DNA from 2 places in the Bacillus sp. 11B20 genome. Region 2 is predicted to be linked to the other one. Evidence: a T-box and tRNA genes for the amino acid it is inferred to sense, from the RefSeq annotation. Region 2 holds a T-box; the other holds one or more tRNA genes.
The links. A T-box is a leader RNA that pairs with one kind of tRNA and senses whether it is charged. The one in region 2 lies ahead of trpS (tryptophan--tRNA ligase), so its partner is inferred to be a tRNA-Trp.

Region 1 (16,076 bases), 240 kb from region 2:
ATTTGAGAACCAGCTATAATCTGCCAAACCGCAATAAGTAGAACAGGTAATACCAGTCCCTTTAACTTATATAAAGAAGACGCTTTTCTCCTTTTTCTCTTTGTCCGCTCGATTTTAGATGCTAAAGCCGGATTCGAAATAGCTTTCATTCATCCATCTCCTCTTTCAGCATTTTTTCAATAAACGAATTATCTACAACCTGATTGACATCAATTTTCCGCTGGATCGCCTTTGTTTTATATTGAAAATCAGCGGTATGCTGCTGAGCATTGATGATCTTCTTCGAAATGGGCTTATTGAGTGGTTCCGTATTGTTTAATACTTGTGTGACGACCTTCTTATCTAAATTTTTTAAACGCGCATATAGAGTAACAGCCTCTTCTGGATGTGATTTCTGCCACTTCACCGCATGGTCATATACCTTTAAAAATTTCACCACTAGTTCAGGATGCTGATCAGCAAACTGAGTGCGAACAAGTGTGAAACCTGGAGAATATAAATCAGTCGCTTCCCCATTCACCAGCAGCTTTGCTCCTTTCTTGATCGTTTCAAGTGATAAGAACGGCTCCCAGATCGACCAAGCATCAACGGACCCATTTTCAAATGCTGATATCGCTTCATCTGGCTGAAGCTGAATGATCTGAACATCCTTCGCAGATAAACCTGCCTGATCTAATACTTTGTATAAAAAGTCAAAGCCACTGCTCCCTTTAGCGACAGCGATTTTTTTCCCTTTTAAGTCTTCTACTTTTTGAATCTTACTGTTCTTATTCACTAAAATACCGTTCGCTTTCAGCCCATCCTGAGATAAACCAATTTCCTTAAAATCAATTCCGGCTGCCTGACCTGCTATGACAGGTGAGTTTCCAACTTGCGAGAAATCTAATTGATTTGCAGCAAGGCCTTCAAATTGGGGAGGACCACTTTGAAACTCCACCCACTTTACCTTCACTCCTTCTTTTTCAAATGATTGTTCAAACCACCCTTTTTCCTTTGCTAAAAGCAGCGGGCTCAAACTTTGCTGAATCCCAATCCGAATTTCTTTCACCTTGTTTTCTGAGCCGTCTGCTGCTTGACCACACCCTGCTAAAACAAGGAGAAGACTCAAAAAAATCACGATCATTTGTATCTTTTTCATGCGATTTCCCCTCCCTATATCCCTGATCCATCAGTTAGTAACAATTCATCTGTTTTCTCAAATTCCGAAAGCACCTTTTGTCTTAAATGTTGAAAAGAGGTTGACGTTCTATCACGCGGAAAAGGCAGATTCACAGGAAGAATTTTATGGATTCGGCCAGGTCTCGCTTGTAAGAGCACAATTACATTTCCTAAATAAATCGATTCATCAATATCATGAGTAACGAGCATCATCGTTGTTTTTTTCTCCTGCCAAATGTCCAGCAGCACATCCTGCAAGTGTTTTCGTGTGAATGCATCCAGCGCACCAAATGGTTCATCAAGCAATAAGATCTCCGGATCACGAAGGAGTGCTCTCGCAATGGCAACCCGTTGCGACATTCCTCCTGAAAGCTCATGTGGATAGGCATGTTCAAATCCTTTTAATCGAACAATTTCAATCAATTCATCCACTTTGCGGCGTACATCCTGTTGTTTTAAATTGAAATTGGCCGCTATGTTTTCTTCGACTGACAGCCATGGAAACAGGCGGTGTTCCTGAAAGATAAAGCCCTGTTTCATTCCTGGTTCTGTGACCCGTCTGTCTCCTATCAAAATTTGTCCATCATACGATGTGTCGAGCCCGCCTATGATTTTTAGCAATGTACTTTTTCCGCATCCACTCGGACCTATCACTGTTACAAATTCACCTGGAATCATGCTCAATCTCAAGTCTTCAAGAACCCGAATGGTCTGTTTGTCTTTCCAAAAGGATTTATCCACAATATCAATTGAAATCGTCATTGAAACCCTCCACTCCTCTTGCCATCAGATAAATACACAGAAAGGCCCTTATCCCCAAAAAAGAGATAAGAGCCTTCGTGTTGTCCGATCAGCTAATCATATTGATTTGTTAGCACCATCCTAAATCACATTAATCCCATAAATCAACTCAATTTTATAAAATAGTTATTTTGTCCTTGTATGCTTTTCATCAATCCGATCGTAAATTGCTTCTATTCGTTCCTTGCTGCTGTAAATCTCATATTTGTTCCGCTCAATTAAGATGTCTAGTGTGATATCCATGTGTTTTCTGTATTTTTTTCGTTTTTTCTTTTTTTCCATCTTCATCATCCTTTCTCATTCAAATAAAAAAAGGCTCTTCACTCATGCTTGAGTGATAGAGCCTTCGGTTGACCGATCAGCCATTCTTGTTCGCGTTTTCAGTATGCTCATATTAATACACACTATTCCTACCTGTCAACTATATTTATTGTTTTTTCAGATTTATCTAAAAAATGATTGACCGAGCAGTGAACAAGATTTATAGTCTTATTAAATATTTCTTATCAAAACAGTTGGTTTTATCTAACAAAAGGAGGATACACACATGTCAGAAGAACGTCCATTTCGTTTAGAAACAAAAGCCATTCACGCGGGTCAGGAGCTTGATTCAGCGACCTATTCAAGAGCCGTGCCTATTTACCAAACAAGCTCCTTTGGTTTTAGAGATAGTGATCATGCAGCGAATTTATTCGGTCTTCAGGAACCGGGAAATATTTATTCACGTATTATGAACCCGACAAATGACGTATTTGAAAAGCGTATCGCAGAGCTTGAAGGTGGGATTGGTGCACTTGCTGTTTCTTCTGGGCAAGCAGCGACGACTTATTCTATTTTAAACATTGCAGGAGCCGGGGATGAAATCGTTTCCTCAAGCAGTCTTTATGGCGGCACCTACAATTTATTTGCCCATACACTCAAAAAACTCGGCATTACAGTAAAATTCGTCGACTCATCCAACCTTGAAGAACTTGAAGCAGCGATCACAGACAAAACAAAGGCAGTGTATGCAGAGAGCATTGGGAATCCAAAAGGTGACATTTTACATATTGAAGCCATCTCAGCCATTGCACACAAGCATCATATCCCACTTATTGTGGACAATACACTCGCCAGCCCTTATTTATTAAGACCTATTGAGTTCGGTGCAGACATTGTCGTCCATTCAGCGACGAAATTTATTGGCGGTCATGGTACATCAATTGGCGGCGTCATCGTTGATAGCGGCCGATTCCCTTGGGCTGACAGCGATAAGTTCAAAGGGCTGACTGAACCAGATCCAAGTTATCACGGTCTGACATATACAGAAGCGATTGGAGAAGCGGCTTATATCACAAAAGCACGAGTACAGCTCTTACGTGATTTAGGGGCAGCTCTGTCGCCATTCAACTCATTTTTACTTCTGCAAGGCTTAGAAACATTACACCTTCGTCTTGAGCGGCATAGTGAAAATGCGTTGAAAACAGCACAGTTCTTACAGGATCATCCTCTTGTCGATTGGGTAAGCTATCCGGGCCTTGAAAGTCACGAATCCTATGAACTTGCTCAAACCTATTTACCAAAAGGACAAGGGGCAATCCTCACATTCGGTATCAAAGGTGGACGCGAAGCAGGTAAAAAGCTCATTGATTCTGTGAAACTTTTCTCCCATCTCGCAAACGTGGGTGATTCTAAATCTCTCATCATTCATCCTGCCAGCACAACGCATCAACAATTAAGCGAGGCAGAACAAAAAGCGACAGGTGTCACACCAGAGCTCATTCGTTTATCCGTTGGAACAGAAGCGATTGAAGATATTCTTGCAGATCTTGAACAGGCGATTACAAAAAGTCAGTCTGAATGACATAGAAAAAAGCACACGGCTGTGTGCTTTTTTCTTGTTTATTAATGATTGAGTAAGCGAATGTCTTGGAAAGGATAAAATACAAATGAGGTAGTTCCTTGAATATCACGCTTTGTAAAAAGACCTAAGCCGTTGCGGCTGTCCATTGAATTTTGGCGATTGTCCCCCATGACAAAGTACTTTCCTTTTGGAACAGTCAGAGGGCCAAAATCAGGTGTCAGCAAAGTACCATCCGCCGCTGCTTTCTTTTTGTTTGACGCTAAGTAAGGCTCTGCCACTTTTTGACCATTGACAAATAGCTGATCATTTTTCATTTCAATTTTATCACCAGGTAAACCAATCAATCGTTTGACATAATGAGTGCTGCGATCTTCCCCATCAAGAACAATGATCTGTCCCCGTTTATAATCACCGAAATAATCAACCGTTTTATTCACAAACACCCGCTCTGTGTTATGCAGTGTTGGGTCCATAGAAGTCCCTTTCACAATGTACGGTGCGAATAAAAAGTTCCGAATGATAAAAACAGCAATAAATGCGATTAAGATGGCTTTGATCCAGCCCCATAATTCTGATTTCTTTTTTTGTGTTTTTGTATTTGTTGTCATAAGCTCCTCCTGAATTCCCCAAGGACGAAATGTGTGTCACCAGCTGCCAGCCAGCATCACGCTTGTTTCTCCCTAAATATAAACATATTTTGCCAACAAATCAAGCAAAGAGAGAGAAAAAGGCAAGCACCTTTCTGTGCTTGCCCAAAACTCAGTTAGTTAGCAGAAGAATCCGCTTCTTTTTCTTTGTTTGCTTTACCATAGAAATAATCCGATGGATTCACTGGTTTGAAATCAGATAACTTATGGAATCGAAGAAGATCCCTATAGAGCACTTTATCTGAAAGACTTAACTGATTATCAACACGGGCTTTAATCGCCTCTGTCTTTTTATTTTGTTTCACCACTTTACCCGTTTTCGTATCATAAACGGTATTATCGACAAGTGTGTATTTCGGTGTCACATAGTTTCCATTACGGAAGGCAACAGTCTCATCATGCTTTTTAGAGAATAAGTCTGTTCCAAAATTCACGAATTCATTTGAATCGATACCTTGTAAGTGAAGAAGTGTTGGCATCACGTCGACTTCACCACCATACGTATGGTTCACGCCGCCCTTCTTACCAGGAATACGAATCATGAGCGGAACACGCTGGTTTTGTGCATTTTGATAAGGAGTGATTTCTTTCCCTTGAATTTCACTCATTGCACGGTTATGGTTCTCAGAAATACCGTTATGGTCACCATACAATAAAATGACTGAGTCTTTATACATACCTGATTTTTTCAAGTCTTTGAAGAATTGCTCTAATGACTCATCTAAATATCTTGCTGTTTGGAAATAGTTATCGACTGTTTTATCGCCCGTTGTTGCCTTAGCGATTGTCGCATCTTTTTCATCTAAATTAAATGGATAGTGATTTGTCAGTGTCATTAAATGTGCATAAAATGGCTTTTTCATTGATTCTAGCATTGGGATTGATTCTTTGAAGAACGGTTTATCCTTCAGACCCATATTCACAAGGTTTTCTTCATCCATGTTGTAATAGGAAGCATCAAAGAATTGATCAATTCCCATATGTTTATAAATCGTGTCACGGTTCCAGAAAGATTTATAGTCCCCGTGAAGCACTGCACTCGTATAGCCTGCTTTTTGATCTAGGATTGCAGGTAGTGATTGGAAGGTATTTTCACCCTTTGTCACAAATGCTGCTCCCTCTGGCAAGCCAAACATACTATTATCCATCATCAGCTCAGCATCAGATGTCTTCCCTTGACCAGTCTGATGGAAGAAGTTATCGAAATACGTAAAGTCATCTTTCCCATGAGCCAGTTTGTTTAAAAATGGAGTCACTTCTTCTCCATTTAATTTGTAGTCAATTAAGAAAGACTGGAAGCTTTCTAAATGAATTTTAATAATGTTTTTACCTTTTGCTTTTCCAAAATACTCTGCATTTGGCTTCGCATAGTGAGAAGACGTATAGTTCACAACATCCGTTAAATCTTCACTGCTTGCATTTGCAACCTGCGTTGCGTTTTGTGCTGCTTGTACCCCGTCATAAATCGTATAATTGTAAACACCTAAGTATTTGACAACATACTTATGATCAAAGGTTCTCGTTAATAATTCTGGACGATCCTTTTCAGCCAAATGAAGGTTTACAAAGAACAGTCCAATACCTGCAGCTACAATCAGCAGTGCAAACGTCTTTTTCATTTGGAACTTCTTCACTTCCGGTCTCCAAATGACAATCGCAATCAAGATGATGATATCAAGGAAGTATAAAAGGTCATGCGGCTTAATGCTTGCTAACACACCGCCAGTCATGCCTCCCCCAAGATTTCCTGCCTGCTTCATTGTTGAGAAAGTCAAAAAGTCATCAAAGAAACGGTAATACGCTACATTTGCATATAAAAGTGCGGTCATAATAAAATCAATAACAATTAAAACAATGGCAGATTTACGCCCCTTCAAAAAGAGAGCAAGTCCAAAAAACACAATGGCTGAACTAAATGGATTCAATAAGAGAAGCCCCTCTTGAAAAGAACCTTTTACTCCTAAATTAAAGTCCATTTTGTAGGCTGTGTATGATTTAGCCCAGAATAATAGGACAGCCAAAACAAAAAAGCTATATTTGTTCGCAAATATTTTTTTCATAAAACCTCTTCTTTCTTATCATCGTTCTGATATAAATGAAATCATAAAAAATTTACATTCATTTTGCAAATGTAAATCTTCTTCGTCAAGCATTCCGATGCTCTGTCTCCGCCGGATACATGCGCTCCTTTAATATAACGAACGAGAGGCATCATAAGTTTCAAAAAAAATACGAGTAAATAAAAGGAAAAATATCCATTTACATTAAATTTACGCACACTTCATGTTTTAGTGGATGAAGAAGGTTTTGTAAATCACTCAGTATTACTTTACTTTTTTCATCTATTCGTGTCAAAGTAATTATAAAGAAAAGGAAGAATAACCTAGGCTTTTCGACTCACTTACCCAAATTTATACAAAATTCGATTCATGCTTCTTTTATTGTGACTCAACCTCCATTAATCCATGTACCTCCTAAAAAAACAGTTTTAAACAAAAAAAGCTTGATTTCCCCTACTGATGTGCGGTGTGATTAAGAGGTAGATTTTGATCATATCATCCTTATGTTCATAACAAAAATATCGAGCTGGAGGACATCACATGAAGATTAACAAACAAATCAACACTTTTGAAGGAAGATTTTCAGAAGATATAGTCACTATCATAGCTGTGACAGGACCTTCTGGCGTAGGGGCAGGGAAAGCAGGACAGGCACCTCTTTGGACCGCTTCTATTCCACTAATTGCCTGGAAGGAAAACGGCCATATCACAAACGAAAATGTAAGACTTTGCTGGTTAACAGATGACGAAGGATTAAGGGAAAAGCAGTCACAATTACATAAAGAATCAATCGTTACACTTCAGGTTCGAAAAGGCGAAGGTGAATTCATGCTTGTATCTTTGATCAATACAGATACAAAGGATCAAGCACTTCAAGAAATTTTAGAACAAGCCCAAAAGCCTGTGTTTTATCATGATGATACACTTGGAACCTTTGAGTTAGTGAAAGGACTAGACTTATTTGAAAAGACGATCCAATGGAGCAATGAAGAGTGCCTTCTCTACTTTAACCTCGAAGAAGATGAAAAAATAAATGACTCTCTTTCTACAGCAAAACAACTCATACAAGAACAAGCTAAATGGGATTCTTCTATTAAATCATTTGCCGCGAATCAGCTGATAGATCTAGCAAAGGATTGGCAGGAACAAGACGAATCAGTTGAAAAGCAAGAAGAACTCACACTGAATCAATTTATGAGCCGCATTTCACTTGAAAGCCTGCATGTTTACCCTGAGGGAGAGTTTGAAGTCTACTATCATGACGGTGATTTATTTTGGGGACATGTCATTATTATCACAGGAAATATAAATGGCACATTTCATGATGCACACATTGCAGGCTAACAGTTGGAGGGACATTAGATGGAGATCAAAGCTTTTCAAGAATTAAATCTAATTGGGAAAACGCCAGCCATCGCCAAAATAGGCGGGTTCCGTCCTGATCCAGCTGTACACAGCTGGTTTGCAGGCCATTTTTTCATCGATCCTCATCAGGGCTGGCCGAAAGATCAAGATGGTGCCATGATTCCGATCTTACAAATTTATTTACCAGAAGTGCCAGGAGGAATGAACGGCTTCAATGAGTGTAAGCTGATTCAAATTTTCCTCAACCAGAAAGCACTTCCGATTGATATCACCAAAAACGGCGAAGGCTGGAAGCTCATTGAATATGCATCAATCGAAGGTTTAGAAGTAGCTGAGACTCCTGAAGAAGTAAGAGGACTCAAACCCTTTCAAATCCAATGGAACGAAAGTGAACAAAGGGACTTCCCTTGCTGGGAAGAAGCATGGTCATATATCGATTTATCAGAAGTAAACGAAAGTGAAGAAGCGACGGACCACTTCTTTAATCAATACACAAATTATTCGTTCACAAAAATCGGTGGATATGGGGCGTATATTCAATCCCCACCCCATCTACAACAAGGCGAATTCATGCTGCAAATCGCCTCAGAAGAAAAACCTCGTTTCATGATTGGTGATAACGGCACGATGTATTTCTATTATGACAAAGAATCAAAAGAATGGTTTATGCACTGGGATTGTTTTTAACGTTTATTGAATGAAACCTTGCCTTCTCCTAAGCGTAATGAATAATATGAAAGGAGGAAGCAAAATGGGATTCATTTTAGACATCTTTTCACTTGCTGTGTATATCCCTTTTCTACAAGTGGATGAAGAGGATATCTCAAGGAACGCAGCACATCTCAAAAAATATAGCTGGTTTAAAGCACTATTACATGATCAAACTTGCAGGGAGCTCATCATTTATGATCCCGGTGTCCGGCGTCTCATAGGCAGGTTTAAAACGGAGAAACTCCATAAGAAGCGATACAACTTAAGATGCGAACGTAAATTACTACAAGCATTACAACGCGCAATGTAAACTGAAACAACAAGAGCCGCACTTTCCTGTGGCTCTTTTTTTATCAATTGAATCGTTCCTTTTGAAGAAAACATTTGACGCCTGGACAACTCTCCCCGTATATTATGTATAAATCCATCTTTTTCAAAGAAAAGGGGGGCCTCACATGCGCTTGTTTAAGAACTGGAGAAAAAAGCAGCCTGCACAGCAAGTCACTTCAGAAAAGCAAGAAGACAGCATCCCAATCAACTTCTCCACACTTCCCTTTGGCACAGACACCGTCGATGATTTTTTGTTCAACCTAGACCTGACCTCCAAGCTCACAGATCCCTATAAAGAAACAGATACGAACAAGCTTACCTAGATCTTCGCAAATCCTCATCCAATACTGGATGATTTTTTTATACTCAATGAAAGGTGTATCCAATGAAAACATATTATATCGTCAGACACTGCCAAGCAGATGGACAATCTAAAGATGCAGCTTTAACACCACAAGGCATCACTCAATCTCACGAACTGTCACAGTTTTTTTCCAGCATTCATCTTAATCAGATTATCTCAAGTCCTTATAAACGAGCGATCCAAACTACTGAGCCCCTTGCTCATGCAAAACAGCTCGAGATAAAAATCGATCAACGCCTCTCTGAACGTGTGTTAAGCAGTAAGCCAATAGACAATTGGTATGAGAAGCTAAAGCTTAGTTTTACAGACTTACATATGACCTGTGAAGGCGGAGAATCGAGCCAAGAAGCCATGAATCGTATTGTAGAAGCGCTCCACGAACAAATAAAATTAGAAAAAGATCATACCCTATTCATCACACATGGCAATATCATGAGCCTGCTTCTTAAACACGCCGATCCAACGATTGGATTCGAGGAGTGGGAAAAATTAAGCAATCCAGATGTCTATATCCTGAAATATTTCAAACCAGATCATGTAGAAATAGAACGAATATGGCATAAATAAACGGCAGAATGAATTCTGCCGTTTCCTCATCTATTGTTGATAATAAAAAGCCTCTACCCACTCATACGGCTTCTTACGCTCCGCACACCATTTCATGAAGCCTCTTGTCTCCGTTTGCTGAAATTTCTTCCAGTCCGATAAAAGCTGATCATAATAGGCTGCTTGTTTTTCAACATTAGTACGAATCCTCTTATCTTCAATCAGCATCATGACATCTTCAATACCCTGAATTCGCTCTTGGTCTTTCTCATAGGTGCTTAAATAAAGATCTTCATGTATATGATGAAACGAATACCACAAGGCCGATAAATAGATTTCACAAATTTGAACAATCACACGCTGCTCCTTGCTGCCCCCAAGCTCTAGTGCCTTCAATAAATAGGGCAGCCCTTCTCCCTGATGTACAAACAAGCCCTGCCAGCGATATGGTCTCACATCCATTGGGTCAACCTTCTCCCACTCTTGCAGAACAGGCTGAATCACCCCAATTATCAATGGATACACAAGCAAATGATGACCATCCTCAAACCGTTCAATCTTCTCAAACAGCCAAGCAACAAATAAACGCTGTACTTCAAAATCGTTCTCTTTCATCTCTTCAATAAAGGCCTGAAGAACTTTTAGCGCATCTTTACGCAGGCCCTGTTCTTTTTTCACACAGTACTGTCTAAAAAGAGGATAATCATGTGATCCCTCGTCTTCAATGATGGTCTGTAATATCGTCTTCGTTTGCAATAACAACGCCGCCTCTTTACATTCATTCTTTTGACTTCTTATTTAAAGGGAAGTAGTTTTACATCCAATCTTTTCTATGTTCATGAATAAATTGAATGTCTTTTTGATAATGCTCAAGGTGCCCCTCATGAATCATGTTTTGAAAAGCGATATCACCCTCACTCGCTTTTCGTTTCATATATTGACATAACCCTTTTAAACGCAGCAGCACCATATCCAAATAATCTTCTGCTATTTCCTCACCATAAGATTCAAAAAACAGTTTCACTCTATGCTTTATCTGGTCTGCATGTTCTAATGAAGAATATTTCACGATCTCCCCTGTTTCAGTGCGAAAAAACCTACTGATAGGTACACATGTATACAGAGTATATGCGATATCCCAAAGCCTTGGACCAGGAGCAGCTACATCAAAATCAATGATTCCTACTGGTTTTTTATCCTTGAAAATAATGTTATACATAGCAAAATCATTGTGGCAAACAACCTCTATGTTGTTAGGCGTATTGTCCATTCGTTCCCAATCGTCTGAAATGGGAAAATCACAAACAGCATCATGATACAGTCTAAGCATTCTCGCTATTTCTTTTAAAGCTTGGTGAGAGCACATGTATTCTTTTAAGGGATCATGGCCAGCTACGCCTTCAATGAAAGACAAGATCTCTCTACCTTTTTCATCAACCCCTAAAAACTTTGGAGCAAAGGAGAAATTCTTTTTTTCTAAATGCTTTAGCAGCTTTCGTATATTGATATTGTCTGACTTTACTTCTCGACGAACCGTATCTCCCGAACGATATACGCTCGAGACATTGCCACCTGTCAATAACTCTTCATGGTCATTTTGTTTTTTCATAAATTCTCCCCTAAAATTGGATCACAATGATGATATCAGCTAAAGATGTGTATTTACCCAAATATTTTTAGTTACACAAAGGTAGTACACTGTTTTGTGTGAATGTGCTACCCCAGTTTGTTTTCTTACATGGTTAAATGTATCTTATCAAATGTTGCAAATCATCTAAAGATTATTCTGCTAAAAGAAGTACATGCTCATTATTTTCTAATAGTTTTCTATTTTTAATAACTCATTTAAACCACAAAAAAACGTTTACCACAAGGGTGAAACGTTAGGTTCACGGTAAAAACCAATCATGAAACTTTTAATAGATACCGATGGCAAGGGTTGAACCGGCACCCGTGATAAATTATTCCTAAAAGGCAAGGTATACCCTCTTAAAGTAAAGTACTCGTTTATAAAATAAGAATCAAAGTTCTTCTTGATATATTTCTGATTTTATCGGCTTTAAACTCAAAGGTATTTTAAACTCATGAATACTTTCAATATGATTAAAAAAATGATCGATATCGTCATAATCCATTGACCATTCTTCTACCACCTTTAAATTTTTTAACTCGCTTGTTGGTTTAAATAAAAATTCACAGTGTAGTTGTTCCATATGAGAATAATCATCTTCTTCATAAACTGTAAACTGACGTACAAGGTCAAAATGAAATAGTTCCTCTCCTGTAAAGTCATAGACACCACACTGAAATAAAATTTCTTTATCTTCTTCGCCCTCAACTGCCTCCTTTGAAAAAGCCTTAAATGTTTCCCAAACCTTTTTTATATCATCGATATCTTCACGAATGCTATCTTTAAGATAACTTTCAGCATTTTTAACCGTAATCATGACAACACCTCTCCTATGTACAATTTATCTCATCCTTCTTCAATTATCCTGCCCTTTTAGTTTAATAATAAGGTAACCATCAATAAAGTAAAAGATAATCTCCTTCATATGTTCCTCGTAAGGCTTTAATTCAGAAATATTTATTCCTTGTACTGTTAGAACATTAAGAAACCCCTTAAATTTATTCATGTAATACTGAATAGAATGTAGTCTCAAATATTTTAACGTCGTGCCATTTAGCTAATTCCCCTTTCACCAGTAAACAGAACACGATTGGAAGCAATTTTGTCGTGTGAAAAATCAGCTAAAAAACAAATAAAAAACGCCCTCCTACAATTTGTAGAAAGACGTTTTAAACGTTGATATTCCTTAATTCTTCTGTAATGAATGATAATAAAGAATATCTAAAACTAGATACCGGTGGCCGGGGTCGAACCGGCACTCCGTGAGGAACACGATTTTGAGTCGTGCGCGTCTGCCAATTCCGCCACACCGGCATGATCATTAAAGAGCGCATCTTATATTAAAAACAATGGTGCCGAGGGCCGGACTTGAACCGGCACGGTAGTCACCTACCGCAGGATTTTAAGTCCTGTGTGTCTGCCAATTCCACCACCCCGGCAGTCTTTTCAAAAAAGGCGACACCCGGATTTGAACCGGGGATAAAGGTTTTGCAGACCTCTGCCTTACCACTTGGCTATGCCGCCATTATTGGAGCGGAAGACGGGATTCGAACCCGCGACCCCCACCTTGGCAAGGTGGTGTTCTACCACTGAACTACTTCCGCACATCAACTGGGCTAGCTGGATTCGAACCAACGCATGACGGAGTCAAAGTCCGTTGCCTTACCGCTTGGCTATAGCCCAATAATAAAATGGGGCGATTGATGGGAATCGAACCCACGAGTGCCAGAGCCACAATCTGGTGCGTTAACCACTTCGCCACAACCGCCATAGATGTAATGAATTATAAAGTATAATTGGCAGGGGCAGTAGGAATCGAACCCACACCGGAGGTTTTGGAGACCTCTGTTCTACCTTTAAACTATGCCCCTATGAAAATAAAAAATGGTGGAGGGGGGCGGATTCGAACCGCCGAACCCGGAGGGAGCGGATTTACAGTCCGCCGCGTTTAGCCACTTCGCTACCCCTCCACATTTGAAAAACAGTGCCGGCAAGAGGACTTGAACCCCCAACCTACTGATTACAAGTCAGTTGCTCTACCAATTGAGCTACACCGGCAAATAGTGGTGGCTCGGGACGGAATCGAACCGCCGACACACGGATTTTCAGTCCGTTGCTCTACCAACTGAGCTACCGAGCCAAGTATTCTTTTGAAAAATGGCGGTCCGGACGGGACTCGAACCCGCGACCTCCTGCGTGACAGGCAGGCATTCTAACCAACTGAACTACCGGACCATTTTGGTTGCGGGGGCAGGATTTGAACCTGCGACCTTCGGGTTATGAGCCCGACGAGCTACCGAACTGCTCCACCCCGCGACGATATAAAAGATATGGTGGAGGATGACGGGCTCGAACCGCCGACCCTCTGCTTGTAAGGCAGATGCTCTCCCAGCTGAGCTAATCCTCCGAATAAAAAATGCTGGTATATATTCTATAAAAATGGTGACCCGTACGGGATTCGAACCCGTGTTACCGCCGTGAAAGGGCGGTGTCTTAACCGCTTGACCAACGGGCCCTTTATTATGTAAATTGTGGCGGAGAGCAAGGGATTCGAACCCTTGAGACGGGGTTACCGCCTACACGATTTCCAATCGTGCTCCTTCGGCCACTCGGACAGCTCTCCAAATTGGCTCCGCAGGTAGGATTCGAACCTACGACCGATCGGTTAACAGCCGATAGCTCTACCACTGAGCTACTGCGGAATGAAGAAAGCCTGGCGATGTCCTACTCTCACAGGGGGAAACCCCCAACTACCATCGGCGCTGAAGAGCTTAACTTCCGTGTTCGGTATGGGAACGGGTGTGACCTCTTCGCCATCATCACCAGACAATTTAGTGACAAAAGATATTATACTATGTATTGAAAATAAATCAAGAGATATTTTAAAAATGTTCTCTCAAAACTAGATAACAATGTTCATGTTTCACATTAGAATATAGGTTAAGTCCTCGATCTATTAGTATCTGTCAGCTCCACGTGTCACCACGCTTCCACCTCAGACCTATCAACCTGATCATCTTTCAGGGATCTTACTTCCTTGCGGAATGGGAAATCTCATCTTGAGGGGGGCTTCATGCTTAGATGCTTTCAGCACTTATCCCGTCCGCACATAGCTACCCAGCGATGCCCTTGGCAGAACAACTGGTACACCAGCGGTGCGTCCATCCCGGTCCTCTCGTACTAAGGACAGCTCCTCTCAAATTTCCTGCGCCCGCGACGGATAGGGACCGAACTGTCTCACGACGTTCTGAACCCAGCTCGCGTACCGCTTTAATGGGCGAACAGCCCAACCCTTGGGACCGACTACAGCCCCAGGATGCGATGAGCCGACATCGAGGTGCCAAACCTCCCCGTCGATGTGGACTCTTGGGGGAGATAAGCCTGTTATCCCCGGGGTAGCTTTTATCCGTTGAGCGATGGCCCTTCCATGCGGAACCACCGGATCACTAAGCCCGACTTTCGTCCCTGCTCGACTTGTAGGTCTCGCAGTCAAGCTCCCTTGTGCCTTTACACTCTGCGAATGATTTCCAACCATTCTGAGGGAACCTTTGGGCGCCTCCGTTACATTTTAGGAGGCGACCGCCCCAGTCAAACTGCCCACCTGACACTGTCTCCCTGCCCGATAAGGGCAGCGGGTTAGAAGGTCAATACAGCCAGGGTAGTATCCCACCGATGCCTCCACCGAAGCTAGCGCTCCGGTTTCCAAGGCTCCTACCTATCCTGTACAAGCTGTACCAACATTCAATATCAGGCTGCAGTAAAGCTCCACGGGGTCTTTCCGTCCTGTCGCGGGTAACCTGCATCTTCACAGGTACTATAATTTCACCGAGTCTCTCGTTGAGACAGTGCCCAGATCGTTGCGCCTTTCGTGCGGGTCGGAACTTACCCGACAAGGAATTTCGCTACCTTAGGACCGTTATAGTTACGGCCGCCGTTTACTGGGGCTTCAATTCGCACCTTCGCTTACGCTAAGCGCTCCTCTTAACCTTCCAGCACCGGGCAGGCGTCAGCCCCTATACTTCGCCTTACGGCTTCGCAGAGACCTGTGTTTTTGCTAAACAGTCGCCTGGGCCTATTCACTGCGGCTTCTCGGGGCTTTAACACCCTAAGAAGCACCCCTTCTCCCGAAGTTACGGGGTCATTTTGCCGAGTTCCTTAACGAGAGTTCTCTCGATCACCTTAGGATTCTCTCCTCGCCTACCTGTGTCGGTTTGCGGTACGGGCACCTCTCACCTCGCTAGAGGCTTTTCTTGGCAGTGTGGAATCAGGAACTTCGCTACTAAATTTCGCTCGCCATCACAGCTCAGCCTTTACGGGAAACGGATTTGCCTATTTCCCAGCCTAACTGCTTGGACGCGGATATCCAATACCGCGCTTACCCTATCCTCCTGCGTCCCCCCATTGCTCAAATGGTGAGGAGGTGGTACAGGAATATCAACCTGTTGTCCATCGCCTACGCCTTTCGGCCTCGGCTTAGGTCCCGACTAACCCTGAGCGGACGAGCCTTCCTCAGGAAACCTTAGGCATTCGGTGGACGGGATTCTCACCCGTCTTTCGCTACTCATACCGGCATTCTCACTTCTAAGCGCTCCACCAGTCCTTCCGGTCTGGCTTCACAGCC
Region 2 (16,076 bases):
TTAGAATGTCCTTTAATTCTTGGCCAAGGTCATCGTGGCGGAGAATGTAATATTCTAAATGAATGTGATGTGTTGCTTTTTTGATCTCTTCAAAAATATGAGAGAATGTTTCTTCACCATTGGTTAAGACTTTAGAGGACGTGCGATATGTAATAGGAGTATGTCCAAGTCTGTGGGCCAGCTTAAATAAGAGCTGCTGATGATCACCCATATGCGTCATTTTTTCAATCGCTTCTCTATGAATACGTTCATCTTCCTGGATTAACTGCTCATCCAATACCGCTTTCTTTTCAAACAGCCGGCGCTTTTTGATATTGCGTCCAAAGAAAATGTAGAACAAAAAGCCGAATAACGGAAAGCTGCCCAGCAGAACAAGCCATGTAATCGTGTGAGACGGATTCCGATTCTCCAAGAAAATAACAAATCCGATGAAAATAATCGATAAAGTAAATAGAACACTGACTGAACTTAATACACTTACCGCTAAATCACCGGCAATCAATTGGACAATTAAATAAGCACCTATCGTAATGATTAGAAAAAATAGAACTTTGACTAAATTTCTCATTTCATTTTCTCCTTGCCGATCTCTTTATTTACCTATTCATTCAGATAAAAAAGCCGATTCCTCTATAGAAATCGACTTTTTGTTAGTTACGAGAAGTGCTGTTGAATCGTTTCAAGGGCATTCCCTTCGATAATCAGCTGACCGTATTCTTTCAGTCTGTAGATGCTGACAACTGATTCATGAGCATATTCAAGCAAAATGCTGAGCTTATTCTCCACTTGCTCATCTGACAAATCCTCGTGGAAGTCAACATATAGATAATAACGGTTTTCAAACGAATATAAACTTGTGGTAAAATCCTGCATATTTAATTGAGAAAGTGCAATCAAATCTTCAAAATCATCCATTTTCAACACGAATTGAAGTTGAAGTTTTTTGTCCTTCTCATTATGGTCTTCTTGATCTTGCTCTTCTTTATGAAAATCATCAAGCAGTGCGTCTAAGCTTTCTTCATCTGTTTGATCTTTTTTATCTTCTGGAATCGGCAATTCGAGCTTTTGTCCATCTTTAGAAAGTTGGGCTTTTGTCACGACAATTTCAAGACCCTTGTCAAGTGCCTGTACTTGAATCCAAAGCGGTCCCTCTACTGCAAATTCTTCTTCTTCGTGCACTTCGTCCATTACTTCCCAAAACAGCTCTTCACTGCGCTCACGATTATACCAAATCTCTTCACGGTCAAATCCGCGATCTTCAATATCACCGTAGGAAATATAAAATTTGACTGTATGTTCATTTATTCTTTCGATTTCCATTTTGCCAACCTTCCCTTCTATATAAGATGTTGAAGGGACATACAAGCTCCCAATTAATAGTACTTTACTACACTTTACCCGTTCCGTCTACATGTTAACCGTTTAAAGAATTGAGGTATTGCTTCGTACTGTCTATTTTATGATAAAACATGAATAAAAGAAATAAAAACGCATTTTTTGCAGAGAAAACTTGCAGAAACATATATTTGAATTGTCTTCATATATTGGTTGTACGAGCTCTATTTGGGACATGAGGTGAAATGGATGGAAACAGAGTGGATCGTATCCTTACTGATGATTATTGGCATAGACCTGATTTTAGGCGGAGATAATGCGCTCATCATTGCAATGGCCAGTCGAAATTTATCACATGATAAACGCAATAAAGCCATTTGGATCGGCACACTTTTAGCCGTGCTGATGAGAATTACAATGACTGGTGCCGCCGTTTATTTATTGACTATCCCTTATTTGCAGTTTATTGGCGGTCTTTTTCTCCTTTATATAGGATACAATCTGTTAATTGAACAAAAGAAGGAATCGATTCGGATTAAGAGCAGCGGCTCCCTTTGGCGTGCGGTGCAAACCATTGTGATTGCCGACCTCTTTATGTCACTTGATAATGTCATCGCAGTTGCAGGTGCGGCAAAAGGCAACATGCTTCTGACCGCTTTTGGCCTCATGATTTCTGTACCGATTATTATTTGGGGAAGCAAGCTGATTCATGCAGCTTTGACCAAATTTCCGTTTCTTTTATACGGAGGAAGTGCGCTATTGGCCTTTACTGGCGGAGAAATGATTGTGCGTGATGTAAAATTGACTGAATTTATGTCACAGCATGCCACGCTTGAATTGTTGCTTCCGTTCTTAACCGTCATAGTGGTCATATTAGCCAGCCTCTTTTACGAGCAAACGGCTGAAACCAAATAAAAAAAGCTGCCAAATGATCGGCAGCTTTTCGTGTTTATATTAGTTAGCAAGTCGCTGAGCTTCTCTAAGTTGGAATGTACGAACCGTTCTTGGCAAGAAACGTCTAATTTCATCTTCATTGTACCCAACTTGTAATCTTTTTTCATCCAAGATAATTGGACGACGTAAAAGACCTGGATGCTCATTGATTAGTTTATACAATTGTTGAAGCGGCATTGTCTCAACATTGACATTTAGTTTTTGGAATACTTTTGAACGTGTTGAGATAATTTCGTCTGTGCCGTCTTCTGTCATTCGAAGAATTTCTTTGATTTCATCGATTGAAAGAGGCTCAGAAAAAATGTTTCTCTCTTGATATGGGATATTGTGCTCTTCTAACCACGCTCTTGCTTTTCTACATGATGTACAGCTTGGTGATGTGTATAATGTTACCATAAATCTTCACTCCTCAATTTGTAGAATGAATATTGATCTGTATTCTTAAATTAAAATTGTTCTAAATAAGTAATCTTTATAGTGATTATACTATAAAAAAGTAAGTGTGAACAGATTTTCTTGCAATTTTTGTGACAAAAACTAGACAATTTCATTCATTTTGTGGTGCAGCTTGATGTCAGAACATTCTCATTTAGTCCAGATGATCGAAAATATTTTTTTGCTTTCTATTTTCAATGATCTTCAATACATCATCAACATCCTCATACGATTGTCCATACCATTCTTCATCTTTATACGTATGGATTCGTTCATAGGTCTTCCTCATAGCTTCCATGATCTCTTCCTCATGATTTGTAAGAGGCGACCAATAAAGAATTTCCATGCGGTTCACTTCATTTGTTGCAAGTGACCTGCGTTTATAACCAATTGATTCTGCATGCTTGAAGTGCTCTCTTTGGTAAAACTTTAGGCGTTTTGCAGTATCTGCATCATCTTCATCTACAGGCTCGACTTCAAGCAAGATCGGTTTCTTTTTTTCCTTCAGCTTATGGATCAGCTTTGATCCGAGGCCTTCACCTCTTGCATCTTTGGAAACAAATAAATAATCAATAAAGATGAAAGAATCAAATTCGGCGTACATCATCACATGATGAGGTCCTTCCTCCTTATGATAAATATCACTTCTTTCCTTTAATAAAGCTTCCATATGCTCTTTTGACTTCATTTCTTCTATCGGGAAGTATTCACTGAGCTTTTCATACCAATTCATGGATCTGCTCCTTATGCTATAGTTAAGAACCACTTCCTTAGATATTCCCGATTTCCTGCTATTTAAACGCCTGTACTAGTAAGACGCAGCAAAGTCTTCAGTAGTTTCACTTTTTTTCAATTAACGTAAAAAAAGTTTTATAACGAACGATTCATGACGAGTTGTATACAGACAAACAAGATCAGTGTCATCGTGATTTGAAACATGATGAAATAAAGATATTTTACGCGCCGTGCTTCTTGCTTGTGCCCCCTTGTCTTTCGGTTAAGCATATATTCCACTGAAAAAGACACAATCCCAATGAGCGCCATAAACAAGAGCATCCACTTGCCTCCGTTTGGCTTCCTGAAAAAAGACGTTGAAAATAGTATGAATACAATGAGAACATGAAGCAATGAATAACGATAGGTTTTCCATTTCAACATCCAATTTTCCCCCTTCTTTTATTTGTTTAATTCTTTGGTAAGAATGGTGATGGCTTCCTTAACTTCTACAATATTTTCTTTGGTGTTCATTTCATTTCTAGCATGAAGTAATACTGGTCGGACTGATTCAACTGAACGTCCGAAGTTATACATCCATTCATATCTTGGCACCATCCAAGTATGAAAATGATGGGTTGTATCTTCGTTGTAAAAATAATAGACATATTCTATCCCTAAAGCGGTTCTTTGTGCTTTTCTTATCCTTGCTAAAACGTCTATGTAGTCTAATCTTTCTGAATTAGTTAAATCATCTAAACATGTGATGTGTCTTTTTGAAGCTAAAATTATTAACCCTTTAATTGGATAAGCGACATCTTGATGGGCGTGAAAGTACTCTGTTTCAATAACCACGCCACCTTCTGGTTCAACTAATCCATTCGTTAATGCACAACTAAGACACTCAACTTCAACTGTTTCCCCATTTGATAATGTTATTCTTTTCAATTGTCCTCCCCCAAACGAAAAAGTTTACAATTTGAAATTTCATAACATAAGCGTATCATATTTTTCCTTATTTTGAATTAAACTACTTATTTTCACTTCACCTATGATTGTGAGTTTATTTCTTTTTGATGAGTGACACTTTCTATATAGATGAAACTAGACCCAAATAAAAAGAAGCACTGCATTAGCAGTGCTTCTCTCTTCTTATGATTGTTTCGCCTGAAGCTCTTTGAATTCTTCCTCTGTGCAGCTCACAAAGTGACCTGGCTTTACTTCACGGAACTCGGTGTTTGTTCCTTTGTGAACAGATGGATCATACTTGATTCGTTTACGATTACGCTCATAATCAGGATCTGGAAGCGGAATCGCAGACAACAATGATTTTGTGTATGGATGAAGCGGGTTTTCGTATAATTCATTCGCTGGTGCCAGCTCAACCAATTTTCCGAAATACATCACGCCGATACGATCGCTGATGTATTTTACCATGGACAGGTCATGAGCAATGAATAAGTACGTTAAACCTTTTTCCTCTTGAAGCTCTTTCAATAAGTTGACGACCTGCGCTTGGATCGACACGTCTAATGCAGAGATTGGTTCATCGGCGATGATGAAATCAGGCTCTACTGCTAATGCACGTGCAATTCCGATACGCTGTCTTTGACCGCCTGAGAATTCATGCGGGTATCTGTTCGCATGCTCTTTGTTCAATCCAACAGTTTCAAGTAATTGATACACACGCTCTTTACGCGCCTGTTTTGTTTTCGCAAGACCATGAATGTCGATGCCCTCTGCAATGATATCAAGCACTGTCATTCTAGGATTGAGTGAAGCATATGGATCTTGGAAGATCATCTGCATTTGACGGTTGAATTCAAGCATTTTTTGTCTTGATTTCTTCCCGTGTACATTTTCCCCTTTATAAAGAACTTCACCATCTGTCGCATCATAAAGTCTAATGATTGAACGACCCGTAGTGGATTTACCACAACCAGACTCACCTACAAGACCAAGCGTTTCACCTTTGTAAATATCAAATGAAACCCCATCAACTGCTTTCACAGTTCCTCTTGCTGTATGGAAATGCTGCTTCAAATTTTTGATTTCTAACAGTTTTTCTGCCATGCTATTCACCCTCTTTTACTAATACAGGTTTTTCGTAGCTACCTTCTAGTTCACGCATTCTCGCCTTTACAGAAGCAGGCGGTTCAACTTTAGGTGCATTCGGATGAAGTAGCCATGATTTCACATAATGCGTATCTGATACTTTGAACATTGGCGGTTCTTGTTCGAAGTCAATTTTCATTGCATAATCGCTGCGGAGTGCAAATGCATCTCCTTTCGGCGGGTTTGTCAGATCTGGTGGTGTTCCTGGAATGGCAGTCAGCTTTCCTTCTTCTCCACCATCAGTGTCAAGACTCGGCATTGATGCTAAAAGTCCCCATGTATACGGATGCTTTGGATTGTAGAAAATTTCATCAACAGTCCCTGTCTCCACAATCTGTCCTGCATACATAACAGCTACACGATCAGCGACGTTGGCCACAACACCTAGATCATGCGTAATAAAGATAATCGAAGTGTCAACCTTTTTCTGAATTTCTTTCATTAATTCTAAAATTTGTGCTTGAATTGTTACATCAAGTGCAGTCGTCGGCTCATCAGCAATCAACAGCTTTGGATCTGCTGCAAGCGCCATGGCGATGACAACCCTTTGTCTCATCCCGCCACTAAATTCGTGCGGATATTGTTTGATTCTTTTTTCAGGCATTGGAATTCCTACAAGCTCCAATAGTTCAATGGCTCTTTTTTCAGCCGCTTCTTTTGAGATTTGTTCATGCTTGAACAGCACTTCTGTAATTTGCTTCCCGACTTTCATCGTTGGATTCAAAGACGTCATCGGATCTTGGAAGATCATTGAGATGTCTTTTCCTCGAATGGTTTGCATTTGTTTCTCGGTTTTCTTGACAATATCCTGGCCATCAAACAGGATCTGTCCGCGCTTGAAATAACCCGGCGGCATCGGAATTAGTCTCATGATCGCTTGTGATGTCACACTTTTACCAGAGCCAGATTCACCTACAATAGCAAGTGTCTCGCCTTTATTTAAGTGGAAGTTCACACCACGAATGGCTTGAACTTCTCCACCATATGTTTTAAATGAGATTGCAAGGTCTTTCACCTCTAGAATACGTTCACGTTCCATCCTAATCACTCCTTATTTACGCAACTTCGGATCTAAAGCGTCTCTTAGTCCGTCTCCAACCACGTTAAAACCAAACATTGTAATACAGATAAATGCGGCTGGGAACCATAATCTCCAAGGGTAGTACGTCATGGCTGGAATTCCGTCAGACGCCATTGTTCCCCAGCTCGCTAACGGAGCCGGTACACCAAGCCCTAGATAGCTTAGGAACGCCTCTGTGAAAATAGCAGAAGGAATCGTTAATGTCATTGTCACAAGAATTGGTCCCATTGAGTTTGGAATTAAGTGTTTAAATAAAAGTCTAGATGTTTTCGCACCTAATGTTTGTGCTGCAAGAACGTATTCTTGACTCTTTAATTGTAAAACCTGTCCCCGAACAATACGCGCCATGTTAATCCAGCCTACGACTGTCATGGCGAGGATAATCGTTAATAATCCTTTAGGAAGAACAACCATCATTAAGATGACCATTAATAGTGTTGGAATTGCCCATAAAACGTCTGCAATACGCATCATCACTTCATCTGTACGGCCGCCTTTGAATGCAGCAATACTTCCCCAGATAATACCGATGATTACGTCAAGGAGCGCTGCAGCAAGACCGATGAAGATCGAAATTCTTGCCCCGACCCATGTACGGACAAACATGTCACGTCCTAAATCATCTGTACCAAACCAGTGCTCTTTTGAAGGCGGCTGGTCAGCATTCAGCAAATCAGTCGTGGAGTAATCATATTTAGAAAAAATCGGAACAAAGATGGCCAGCATCACAATAATAAAAATGATTGTGAGTCCAACCATTGCAAGTTTATTGGCACGGAAGCGAAGCATGGCATCCTTCCATAAAGATAGACTAGGTTTAGAAATTTTTTCAGATTCTGCTGCGTCAGCTGTCGCAGGCACAAATAAATCTTTTCTCATCTCTTCCATGTGTTAGACCCCTTTCTTCGCCTTCGTCAGTTTAATTCTAGGATCGATAATACCGTAGAGAACGTCAACGACTAGAATACTGACTAATAGAATAATACTGTAGAAGACTGTAACACCCATGATGACGGTGTAATCACGGTTTGTAATGCTTGTGACAAAGTGAGAGCCTAATCCAGGAATACCAAATATCTTCTCAACGACAAAACTACCTGTTAAAACTGAAGCAGCCATTGGTCCCATGTATGTGATAACAGGCAACAATGCGTTTCGGATGGCGTGTTTGATCGTCACAGCTGATTTTGTTAATCCTTTCGCTCTAGCCGTTCTAATGTAGTCACTATTTAGTACTTCAAGCATACTTGACCGTGCAAGTCTAGCGATAAATGCCATTGGCATGAAGGAAAGTGCAATAGAAGGTAGTACGGTGCTGGCCCAAGACTCCCATCCTGCAACTGGGAAGATCGCTATAATGCTTGCCTCAGATGCAAATACATATTGTAGTAGCGCCGCTAAAATGAAACTTGGAACTGAGATTCCAAAGATCGTTAAAATGGCAATCGTATAGTCTTGCCACTTGTTATGATAGAGCGCTGCAAGGACCCCAAACAATACACCAAATGCTAATGCGAGGAGAATTGCCTCAATTCCGAGGGTAAAGGAAACGGGGAATCCAGAACTGATTAAGTCATTTACGGTTTGTCCTTTATATTTAAATGAGGGACCAAAATCTAATTTTGCAACTGAACCTAAGTAGCTTACATATTGAACAAATAAGGGCTTGTCCAATCCGTAGTGCTCGTTTAGGTTTGCTTCAATTTCAGCAGGAAGTTTCTTCTCTCCAGAGAATGGACCACCAGGTGCTGCCTGCATGAGAAAGAAAGTTGCAGTTACAATAACAAACAGTGTGATTAAAATATATATTAATCGCTTACCGATATATTTAAGCAACGGAATTGCACCTCCATGATTTTACAACAATTTCTCTAATCAGCAAGAAAGGTATATGGAGAGACATCCTCCATATACCTTAAGATCCTTGCCGTAGATCTCTTACACTATGACTCTTACTTTTCGAAATGTGCCCATTTGTATTGAACATCACCTAGTCCAGATACAACTACACCTTTTAGTTTAGGATCTTGTACCCAAAGCTGAGTGTAGAAGTAAATTGGTGCTACAGGCATATCGTTGATGATGATTTCTTCTGCTTTTTTCAGCATTTCTTCACGCTTTGTTTTATCTGTTTCTTTAGCAGAATCATTCAACAATTGTTTGTACTCTTTGCTTTCCCATCCAGTGTCGTTGTTTCCACCGTCTTTATCTTTGTAAAGCTCAAGGAAGTTCACTGGATCGTTGAAGTCACCTAACCAGCCCATACGTCCGATTTGGTAGTCTCCACTGTGGATTTTGTCGATGTATACGTTCCACTCAGAGTTATCAAGTTCAACTTTCACACCTAAATCTTTTTTCCACATTTCTTGAATTGCTTGTGCAATCTTTTGGTGGCCTTCATCAGTGTTGTAAGAAAGTTTCAATGTTGGAAGATCAGAAACAGACTTATAACCTAATTCTTTCACACCTTTTTCAAGAAGCTCTTTAGCAGTTGCTACATCGTGATCTTTGAAGTAGCCAGTTTTGTTATCAGTGAATCCTTCCATTGTTGGAGGAACGATTGCCATTGCTGGCACTTGCTCACCTTGCGTAATTTTGTCAACGATCGCTTGACGGTTGATTGAGTATGTCAGGGCCTTACGGATATTTGCATTGTTTAAAGGTTTTACTTTTGTGTTGAATTTGTAGTTATAGATACCAGCGATCGTTTGGATTTTCAGACCGCCTTCTTTTTTCAATGTTTTTAAAGACTCAGTTGGAAGGCTTCCAGTTGGAGAACCAGCCCAGTCAAGCTCGCCTTTTTTGAACATGCTAAGCTCAGTGTTTGTATCTTTGATCATAGACATGTTGATTTTTTTCAATTTCACAGTATCTTTATCCCAGTATTCATTGTTCTTTTCAAGCGTGATAGAACCGCCATGTTTCCATTTAGAAAGAACGAATGGTCCGTTAGATACGTAGTTTTCACCAGCATTTGTGTACCAGTTTTTATTCTTTTCAGCCACTTTTTTGTTGATTGGCATATACGTATAGAATGCAGTTAGTTCAGTAAAGAACGGTGTTGGGTTCTCTAGCTCAACTACAAGCGTTTTGTCGTCTTTAGCTTTAATGCCAACATCAGCAACTTTCGCTTTCCCTTTGTTCGCTGCTTCAGCACCTTTAATATAGTAAAGCTGGTAAGCATATTGAGATTCATTTTTAGGATCTAATGCCCATTTCCAAGCATATTCGAAATCTTTAGCTGTAACAGGGTCACCATTAGACCATTTTGCATCACGAAGTGTGAATGTGTATGTTTTACCATCAGCACTTGTTTTGATATCAGAAGCCATTGCATTTTCTGGCTTTCCTTCAGCGTTAATTCTTGTTAATCCTTCAAAAGTCTGACGGATGACACTACCTGAAGTTGAATCATTTGCCAATCCCGGATGTAGAGAAAAAGGCTCAGTGGAGATATTCACATTTAATGTTGTTTTAGCCTCTCCAGAACTGCTCGTGCTGTCGCCTGATTTGTTTCCGCTGAAACCACAAGCGCTTAATACAAGTGTGAAAATAAGCATTAAAGTAACAACAGACCAACGCTTTTTCAACTGTATTCCCCCTTATAATATGTTTTTAGTTCAAAGGTCTCGATAGAAGATGAGATTCAGATTTAAGAAATAGCGTAAAAAAGTCCCTGAATAGCTTACTTTCTATTTCTTTTGTTTTTTCTGAATTTTCACTATGTAAAGAGCCTAGCACAAACGTGTGAACAAATTCATTATAATGAATAGAATAATTTATTGCAATATCAATTTCATATATTTTTTAAAAACGTAAATGGGGATAAAGAGGGATTTTTATAAACTAAAGTCTCAATCACTTCAACAAATTAAAGCGTAAATTGATTAAAATAATTTAACAAATTGAGCAGGAATAATGTTTTATACATATAATTAATCATCCTTTTTTAAAAAATTCTGACAGATATTTGTTATTTTATCTAAAATTTTAAGTGTCAATAGGCATGATGAGAAGGTCACATAATGGCTTCGTGACTTTTTCATGGGCATCCTTTATAATAGATAGACATATTGTTGCGATGAAAAAGAAGAGTACATATATTCACCATTTACAGAGAGTCTGCGGCCGGTGTGAGCAGATAATGGCATGTATGGAATGGGCTTTGGAGCAGCTAACCGAACACTTCTAAAAAAGTGAGTAGGCTTAGACGGAGCAGTCTCCGTTATCAACGTCTTGAGTGATTTCTATGTGAAATAACAAGGGTGGTACCACGGTTCATTCGTCCCTTTTCTGTTGAAAAGTGATGGGTGGGCCTTTTTATATTGAAGAAAAGAGGTTTTAGTATGACAAAGAAGACAATTTTTTCAGGCATTCAGCCGAGCGGTTCTGTCACATTAGGGAACTATATTGGAGCAATGAAGCAATTTGTCGATTTGCAGCATGACTATAATGGCTATTTTTGTGTCGTAGATCAGCATGCGATTACAGTGAGTCAGGACCGATTAGCTCTCCGCCAAAATATTAGAAGCTTAGCAGCTCTTTATTTAGCTGTTGGACTTGATCCAGAGAAGGCCACATTGTTTATCCAATCAGAGGTACCTGCTCACGCCCAGGCAGGATGGATGCTGCAATGTGTTGCTTATATTGGAGAATTAGAAAGAATGACCCAATTCAAGGACAAATCCGCTGGTAAGGAAGCAGTTGTTTCAGGCCTATTAACGTATCCCCCATTAATGGCTGGCGATATCTTATTATATGGTACTGATTTAGTCCCTGTTGGAGAAGACCAAAAGCAGCATCTTGAATTGACTAGAACGCTTGCTGAACGCTTTAACCGAAAATACAATGACATCTTCACTGTGCCTGAAGTAAAAATTCCAAAAGAAGGCGCTCGGATTATGTCTTTAACAGATCCAACGAAAAAAATGAGCAAATCCGATCCAAACCAAAAATCCTTCATTACCCTATTAGATGAACCAAAGCAGCTTGAAAAGAAAATTAAAAGTGCTGTGACGGATTCAGAAGGCATCGTCAAGTATGACAAAGAGAACAAGCCTGGAATTGCCAACTTGCTGACAATTTATTCTGTATTAGGCAACATATCGATTGCAGAGCTGGAGCAAAAGTACGAAGGCAAAGGATATGGTGAGTTTAAAGGAGATCTTGCGAACGTTGTCGTTGATGCTTTAAAACCAATTCAAGATCGTTACTATGAACTGATTGAATCAGACGAGCTTGACCGTATTCTAGACGAAGGTGCTGAAAAAGCAAACCGCGCAGCAAACAAAATGCTGAAAAAAATGGAGAATGCGATGGGTCTTGGCAGAAAACGCAAATAAAAAAAGCTTGCAGCACTACCCGCTGCAAGCTTTTTTCTAATTTACTTTTGATTCGTTTTCCATTTCCCAAAGCTTTTCGAAAAATGGCTGTCCTTTAATCATTTTTTCACAGAAAGCTAAATGATTTTCTGACCATCCATCAATCGTTTCATTGTAAAGCATGTTCCAAATCTCTTCGAATGACATTCGTTTGATTTGGTTGTACATGCGCGGGTTCCATTCCGTATACCAATACGCAATCTCCGCCCTGTTTTGGAGCCCCTTTAATTGATCGAGCGCCATAAACATCAGCTGCTTCAGCTGTCTTTCTTTTCTCGTTAATCCGCTGATATGCTGCGGCGGCAGTGATAGAATGTGGTACTCCTTCGTCGATTCAAGACTGTCCTTAGAGAATTCATATTCTTCTGCTTTCACATCTTTCACCATTTCATAGACCAATTGCTCCTGCCTTGGGATCAAGCGGCTTTTTCTCACAGGAATGGAATACCCAATCGTATCCACGGCAATGATTCGTATGCCATCTGTGACTACAAAGCAATACTCTAATTTACGGCGCTCATGATTTTTTCGAATATATGATTTCTCAAATACAGACTCTAGCAGCGTCTTTGGCAGCTCTGAAAGATCATTCTCTATGTAATCAAACAAAGGACTCTGCACCTTAAGTAAAGGCACTTGATCTAACAGCTCAACGCTGTCCTCCTTACGCCACTCATGAAAATGACACACATTGTAGCCATTTTCTTCCCCTTCAAACCAATTCACCCATACGTCATGAAGAAATAACATAACCAATCCCTCACTTTATAAAAACTGTTGTCCACAGTATGGGCAAGGGATAGAGAAATTATTCCAACTTTATCAAAACTTCAAGCTGGATGAATGACGGCTTCGTGTCTTTATTTCATTCAGGAAACGGAGAGCGCACGCAGAGCCCCTTTAAACCTTACTTCAGCTTTTTAGGATCAAGCGCATCTCTCAGCCCATCTCCTAAAAAATTAAAGCATAAAACAGTCAGCAAAATGAGTAAGCCTGGGAAAAGCGGGTACCACCACGCTTGCACCATAATCGAGAAATTTTGTGCATCTTGCAGCATGTTGCCCCAGCTTGCCGTTGGTGGCTGAATACCAAAGCCAAGGTAGCTGAGCGTTGATTCAGCTAAAATGACAGAGCCTACTTTTAATGTAGCTGACACAATAATAGGACCGATACAGTTCGGTAAAATATGCGAAAAGATGATGACATGATTTTTCGTTCCAATGGTTCTTGCCGCGAGTACGAATTCTCTTGTTCGAAGTGATAAGAATTCACTGCGAATGAGCCTGGCGGTTGTTGTCCAGCCAGTCAGAGCAAAGATTAAAATCAATTTATCAATGCCCGGTTTGAAAATGGTGACGAGCGTGATCAATAGAAAAATATCTGGAATCGACAACACGACATCCACAAACCTCATTAACAAGGAATCAACAAACCCTTTGAAATACCCCGCGACCGCGCCAACGACAGTTCCAATAGTGATTGCACCAACCACCGAGACGAAACCGACCAATAAAGAAACGCGCGCGCCATATAGCACCCTTGAGAAAATATCGCGGCCAAACTTGTCTGTCCCCATAAAATGCTCAGCACTTGGCGGCTGGAGCCGCTTCAATAAATCTTGATGCTCTGGTGCATATGGAGCGATCACTGGAGCAAAAATGGCAGAAAAAATAATGACCAATAAGATCACGGAGCCGGCAACTGCCAATTTATTTTTGAAAAATTTCTCGCAAAATAAACGCAGCATTGTCTCTGGCTTTGGCGGAAGGCCCTCCTTTAATTTGATATCAACAGGAGGTGTTCCCATATTAGGCTGTGCCAATTGTCCTTCAGCTCCCTTCTAATATTCAATACGCGGATCAACGATCGCATATAAAATATCCGCTATTAAATTTCCCACCACCACGAGCACTGCGGAAATAACGGTCATCGCCATAATGACCGGATAATCTCTCGAAAAGGCAGAATCAATGAACAGCTTTCCAAGTCCAGGCCAGGTGAAGATTTGTTCCACCACGACTGCGCCGCCAATAAAGGATGGTATCATCAATCCGAAAATCGTTATGACAGGCATAAGACCGTTTCGTAAACCATGTTTAAAAATAACTTTGTTTTCTCTAAAGCCTTTCGCTCTTGCGGTGCGAATGTAATCCTGCCTCATGACATCAAGCATACTCGACCTTGTGTACCGGGTCAGCCCTGCCATATCAGCCGTTGCTAAAACAAAGGCAGGTAAAATAATGTGATGGAGCCGATCAAACACATTAAAATCAGCATTCAAGGTAGAGACTCCGCCAGTCGGGAACCACCCTAGGTTCACGGATAAAACCATAATGAGGATGAGACCAAACCAAAAGTTTGGAATAGCCAGTCCGATAAAAGATGTAACCGTAATCCCATAGTCAAGCTTTGTATACGGACGTTTTGCTGAAAGAACACCAAATGGGATGGCGATCAGCAGGGCAACTAATGTAGAAAAAATCATGAGGATGAGGGTATTTGGCAGCCGGGCAAAAATCAAATCAGCCACGGGCGTTCCCTTTTTGACAATGGATGTGCCAAAGTCACCTTGAAGCATATTGCCAAGCCATTTCATATATTGCACATATTCCGGATCATTCAAGCCGTACTTATCAATAAATGCTTCCCGGTCTGCCGCACTAATGGTAGGGTCCATCATGAGTGACATCGGATCGCCTGGTGCTGCTTTCATAATGGCAAAGGACAAAATGGTAATCCCTAATAAAATAGGAATAGAGAGCAATGTCCTTCTAATGATATATGTAACCATATGCACAACTCCTTTTTCATCGGATCGCCATTCTGTGAAAAAAAGGCTAAAATGAAGTTATTTTAGCCCTTTGTCTTCTTTTCAGCGTGATATAACCCCCCTTGAATTCTCGTGCTGATGCAGAGCGCGATTAGCACCACGCAAAGACCGGACACCAAATGCAAGGAATTGTTCTCACGGTGAAAGGGGAGAATCCTCCCCCTCTTCACTATCAGCCTACTGTTCAAGCCACCATTTTTCGATTTTGTAATACTCATCTTTCGGGTGGTAAGAATAGCCTTGAAGATTAGATGGCATAGCGCGATGTGAGTTAGCATAGTAAAGGAACGTATATGGCTGATCCTCTGCGATCAGTTTATAAATTTTTTCATATGCCTTTGAATAATCTTTTCGATCGCTTAATTTTTTAGCATCGACTAACAGCTTATCGACCTCTTTATTTTTATACCAGATGTTATTTAAGCCTTTTTCTGACTGGCTTGAGTGGAAGATGCTAAATTGATCAGGGAATGTCGCAAGGCTCCAGCCGAGCAGCAGTGCATCATAATCCCATTTAGGCGGTGTCGTCTGCTCAATGAGTGCACTGAATTCCACAATTTGCGGCTTCGCTTCCACACCAATTTCTTTGAGCTGCTGCTGGACAACGACAGCGATATCTTCACGAACTTTATTTCCTTGGTTGGTCTTTATGACAAAGGAGAATTTCTTGCCATCCTTATCAAGATAGCCGTCTCCATCTGTATCCTCCCATCCCTCTTCTTTCAGCATCTTTTTGGCTTTTTCTTGATCAAATTCAAATACTGGAACACTTTCATCCTTTGGATAGTTCCAGGACAGCGGACTTTCTGGAATGTTAGCTACTTTGCCGTCTCCATCTAACACTTGGTCAACAATCGTTTGACGATCAATGGCATGCGTCAGCGCTTGGCGAACCTTTTTACTCTTAAAAAGTTCATTTTTCTGGTTCCAGCCAATGTATGAATAATTCAGGCCTAGGTCAGATTCAATTTTAATGTTGCTGACTTTTTCAGCTGTTTGCAGCTCTGCTCCTGGTACAGCAAAGAAATCAATATCGCCTGCTGACAGCTGAGCAATGGCTGCATTTTGGTCAGGAATCGTTTTAATCGTGACGGTATCAAGGTATGGGCGTCCATCCCAATAATCGTCAAAGGCTTCTAGTTTGACGTAGTCTCCTTCTTTCCACTCTGCAAATTTAAATGGACCAGAACCGATTGGTTTTTTTCGGTTAAATTCGTTTTCACCGAGATCC

Region 1: it encodes a tRNA-Trp, which carries the amino acid that the T-box ahead of trpS (tryptophan--tRNA ligase) is inferred to sense. The anticodon was not compared.

What each region holds. Positions count from the first base shown of each region.
Region 1 is NZ_JBLZWZ010000007.1:1,342-17,417, reverse strand. It holds gene ACN6NB_RS04310 (ABC transporter permease) at 1-149, opposite strand, end outside; gene ACN6NB_RS04305 (aliphatic sulfonate ABC transporter substrate-binding protein) at 146-1,123, opposite strand; gene ACN6NB_RS04300 (ABC transporter ATP-binding protein) at 1,153-1,920, opposite strand; gene ACN6NB_RS04295 (FbpB family small basic protein) at 2,086-2,241, opposite strand; gene ACN6NB_RS04290 (homocysteine synthase) at 2,507-3,802, shown strand; gene lepB (signal peptidase I) at 3,844-4,410, opposite strand; gene ltaS (lipoteichoic acid synthase) at 4,566-6,509, opposite strand; gene ACN6NB_RS04275 (DUF2262 domain-containing protein) at 7,050-7,853, shown strand; gene ACN6NB_RS04270 (DUF1963 domain-containing protein) at 7,872-8,561, shown strand; gene ACN6NB_RS04265 (hypothetical protein) at 8,626-8,895, shown strand; gene ACN6NB_RS04260 (hypothetical protein) at 9,041-9,238, shown strand; gene ACN6NB_RS04255 (histidine phosphatase family protein) at 9,301-9,846, shown strand; gene ACN6NB_RS04250 (hypothetical protein) at 9,877-10,581, opposite strand; gene ACN6NB_RS04245 (phosphotransferase) at 10,640-11,434, opposite strand; gene ACN6NB_RS04240 (hypothetical protein) at 11,847-12,272, opposite strand; tRNA gene ACN6NB_RS04235 (tRNA-Leu) at 12,688-12,769, opposite strand; tRNA gene ACN6NB_RS04230 (tRNA-Leu) at 12,806-12,894, opposite strand; tRNA gene ACN6NB_RS04225 (tRNA-Cys) at 12,909-12,979, opposite strand; tRNA gene ACN6NB_RS04220 (tRNA-Gly) at 12,985-13,059, opposite strand; tRNA gene ACN6NB_RS04215 (tRNA-Gln) at 13,067-13,138, opposite strand; tRNA gene ACN6NB_RS04210 (tRNA-His) at 13,148-13,223, opposite strand; tRNA gene ACN6NB_RS04205 (tRNA-Trp) at 13,253-13,326, opposite strand; tRNA gene ACN6NB_RS04200 (tRNA-Tyr) at 13,341-13,425, opposite strand; tRNA gene ACN6NB_RS04195 (tRNA-Thr) at 13,441-13,513, opposite strand; tRNA gene ACN6NB_RS04190 (tRNA-Phe) at 13,520-13,595, opposite strand; tRNA gene ACN6NB_RS04185 (tRNA-Asp) at 13,614-13,690, opposite strand; tRNA gene ACN6NB_RS04180 (tRNA-Met) at 13,695-13,771, opposite strand; tRNA gene ACN6NB_RS04175 (tRNA-Val) at 13,787-13,862, opposite strand; tRNA gene ACN6NB_RS04170 (tRNA-Glu) at 13,896-13,970, opposite strand; tRNA gene ACN6NB_RS04165 (tRNA-Ser) at 13,988-14,078, opposite strand; tRNA gene ACN6NB_RS04160 (tRNA-Asn) at 14,083-14,157, opposite strand; rRNA gene rrf (5S ribosomal RNA) at 14,167-14,282, opposite strand; rRNA gene ACN6NB_RS04150 (23S ribosomal RNA) at 14,392-16,076, opposite strand, start outside.
Region 2 is NZ_JBLZWZ010000007.1:240,584-256,659, reverse strand. It holds gene cls (cardiolipin synthase) at 1-568, opposite strand, end outside; gene mecA (adaptor protein MecA) at 655-1,320, opposite strand; gene ACN6NB_RS05470 (TerC family protein) at 1,585-2,250, shown strand; gene spxA (transcriptional regulator SpxA) at 2,290-2,685, opposite strand; gene ACN6NB_RS05460 (GNAT family N-acetyltransferase) at 2,879-3,457, opposite strand; gene ACN6NB_RS05455 (hypothetical protein) at 3,595-3,882, opposite strand; gene ACN6NB_RS05450 (HIT family protein) at 3,901-4,386, opposite strand; gene ACN6NB_RS05445 (ABC transporter ATP-binding protein) at 4,591-5,511, opposite strand; gene ACN6NB_RS05440 (ABC transporter ATP-binding protein) at 5,513-6,592, opposite strand; gene ACN6NB_RS05435 (ABC transporter permease) at 6,605-7,522, opposite strand; gene ACN6NB_RS05430 (ABC transporter permease) at 7,526-8,470, opposite strand; gene ACN6NB_RS05425 (peptide ABC transporter substrate-binding protein) at 8,587-10,224, opposite strand; T-box leader at 10,707-10,927, shown strand; gene trpS (tryptophan--tRNA ligase) at 10,981-11,976, shown strand; gene ACN6NB_RS05415 (YjbA family protein) at 12,013-12,765, opposite strand; gene opp4C (oligopeptide ABC transporter permease) at 12,923-13,822, opposite strand; gene ACN6NB_RS05405 (ABC transporter permease) at 13,856-14,806, opposite strand; gene ACN6NB_RS05400 (peptide-binding protein) at 15,023-16,076, opposite strand, start outside.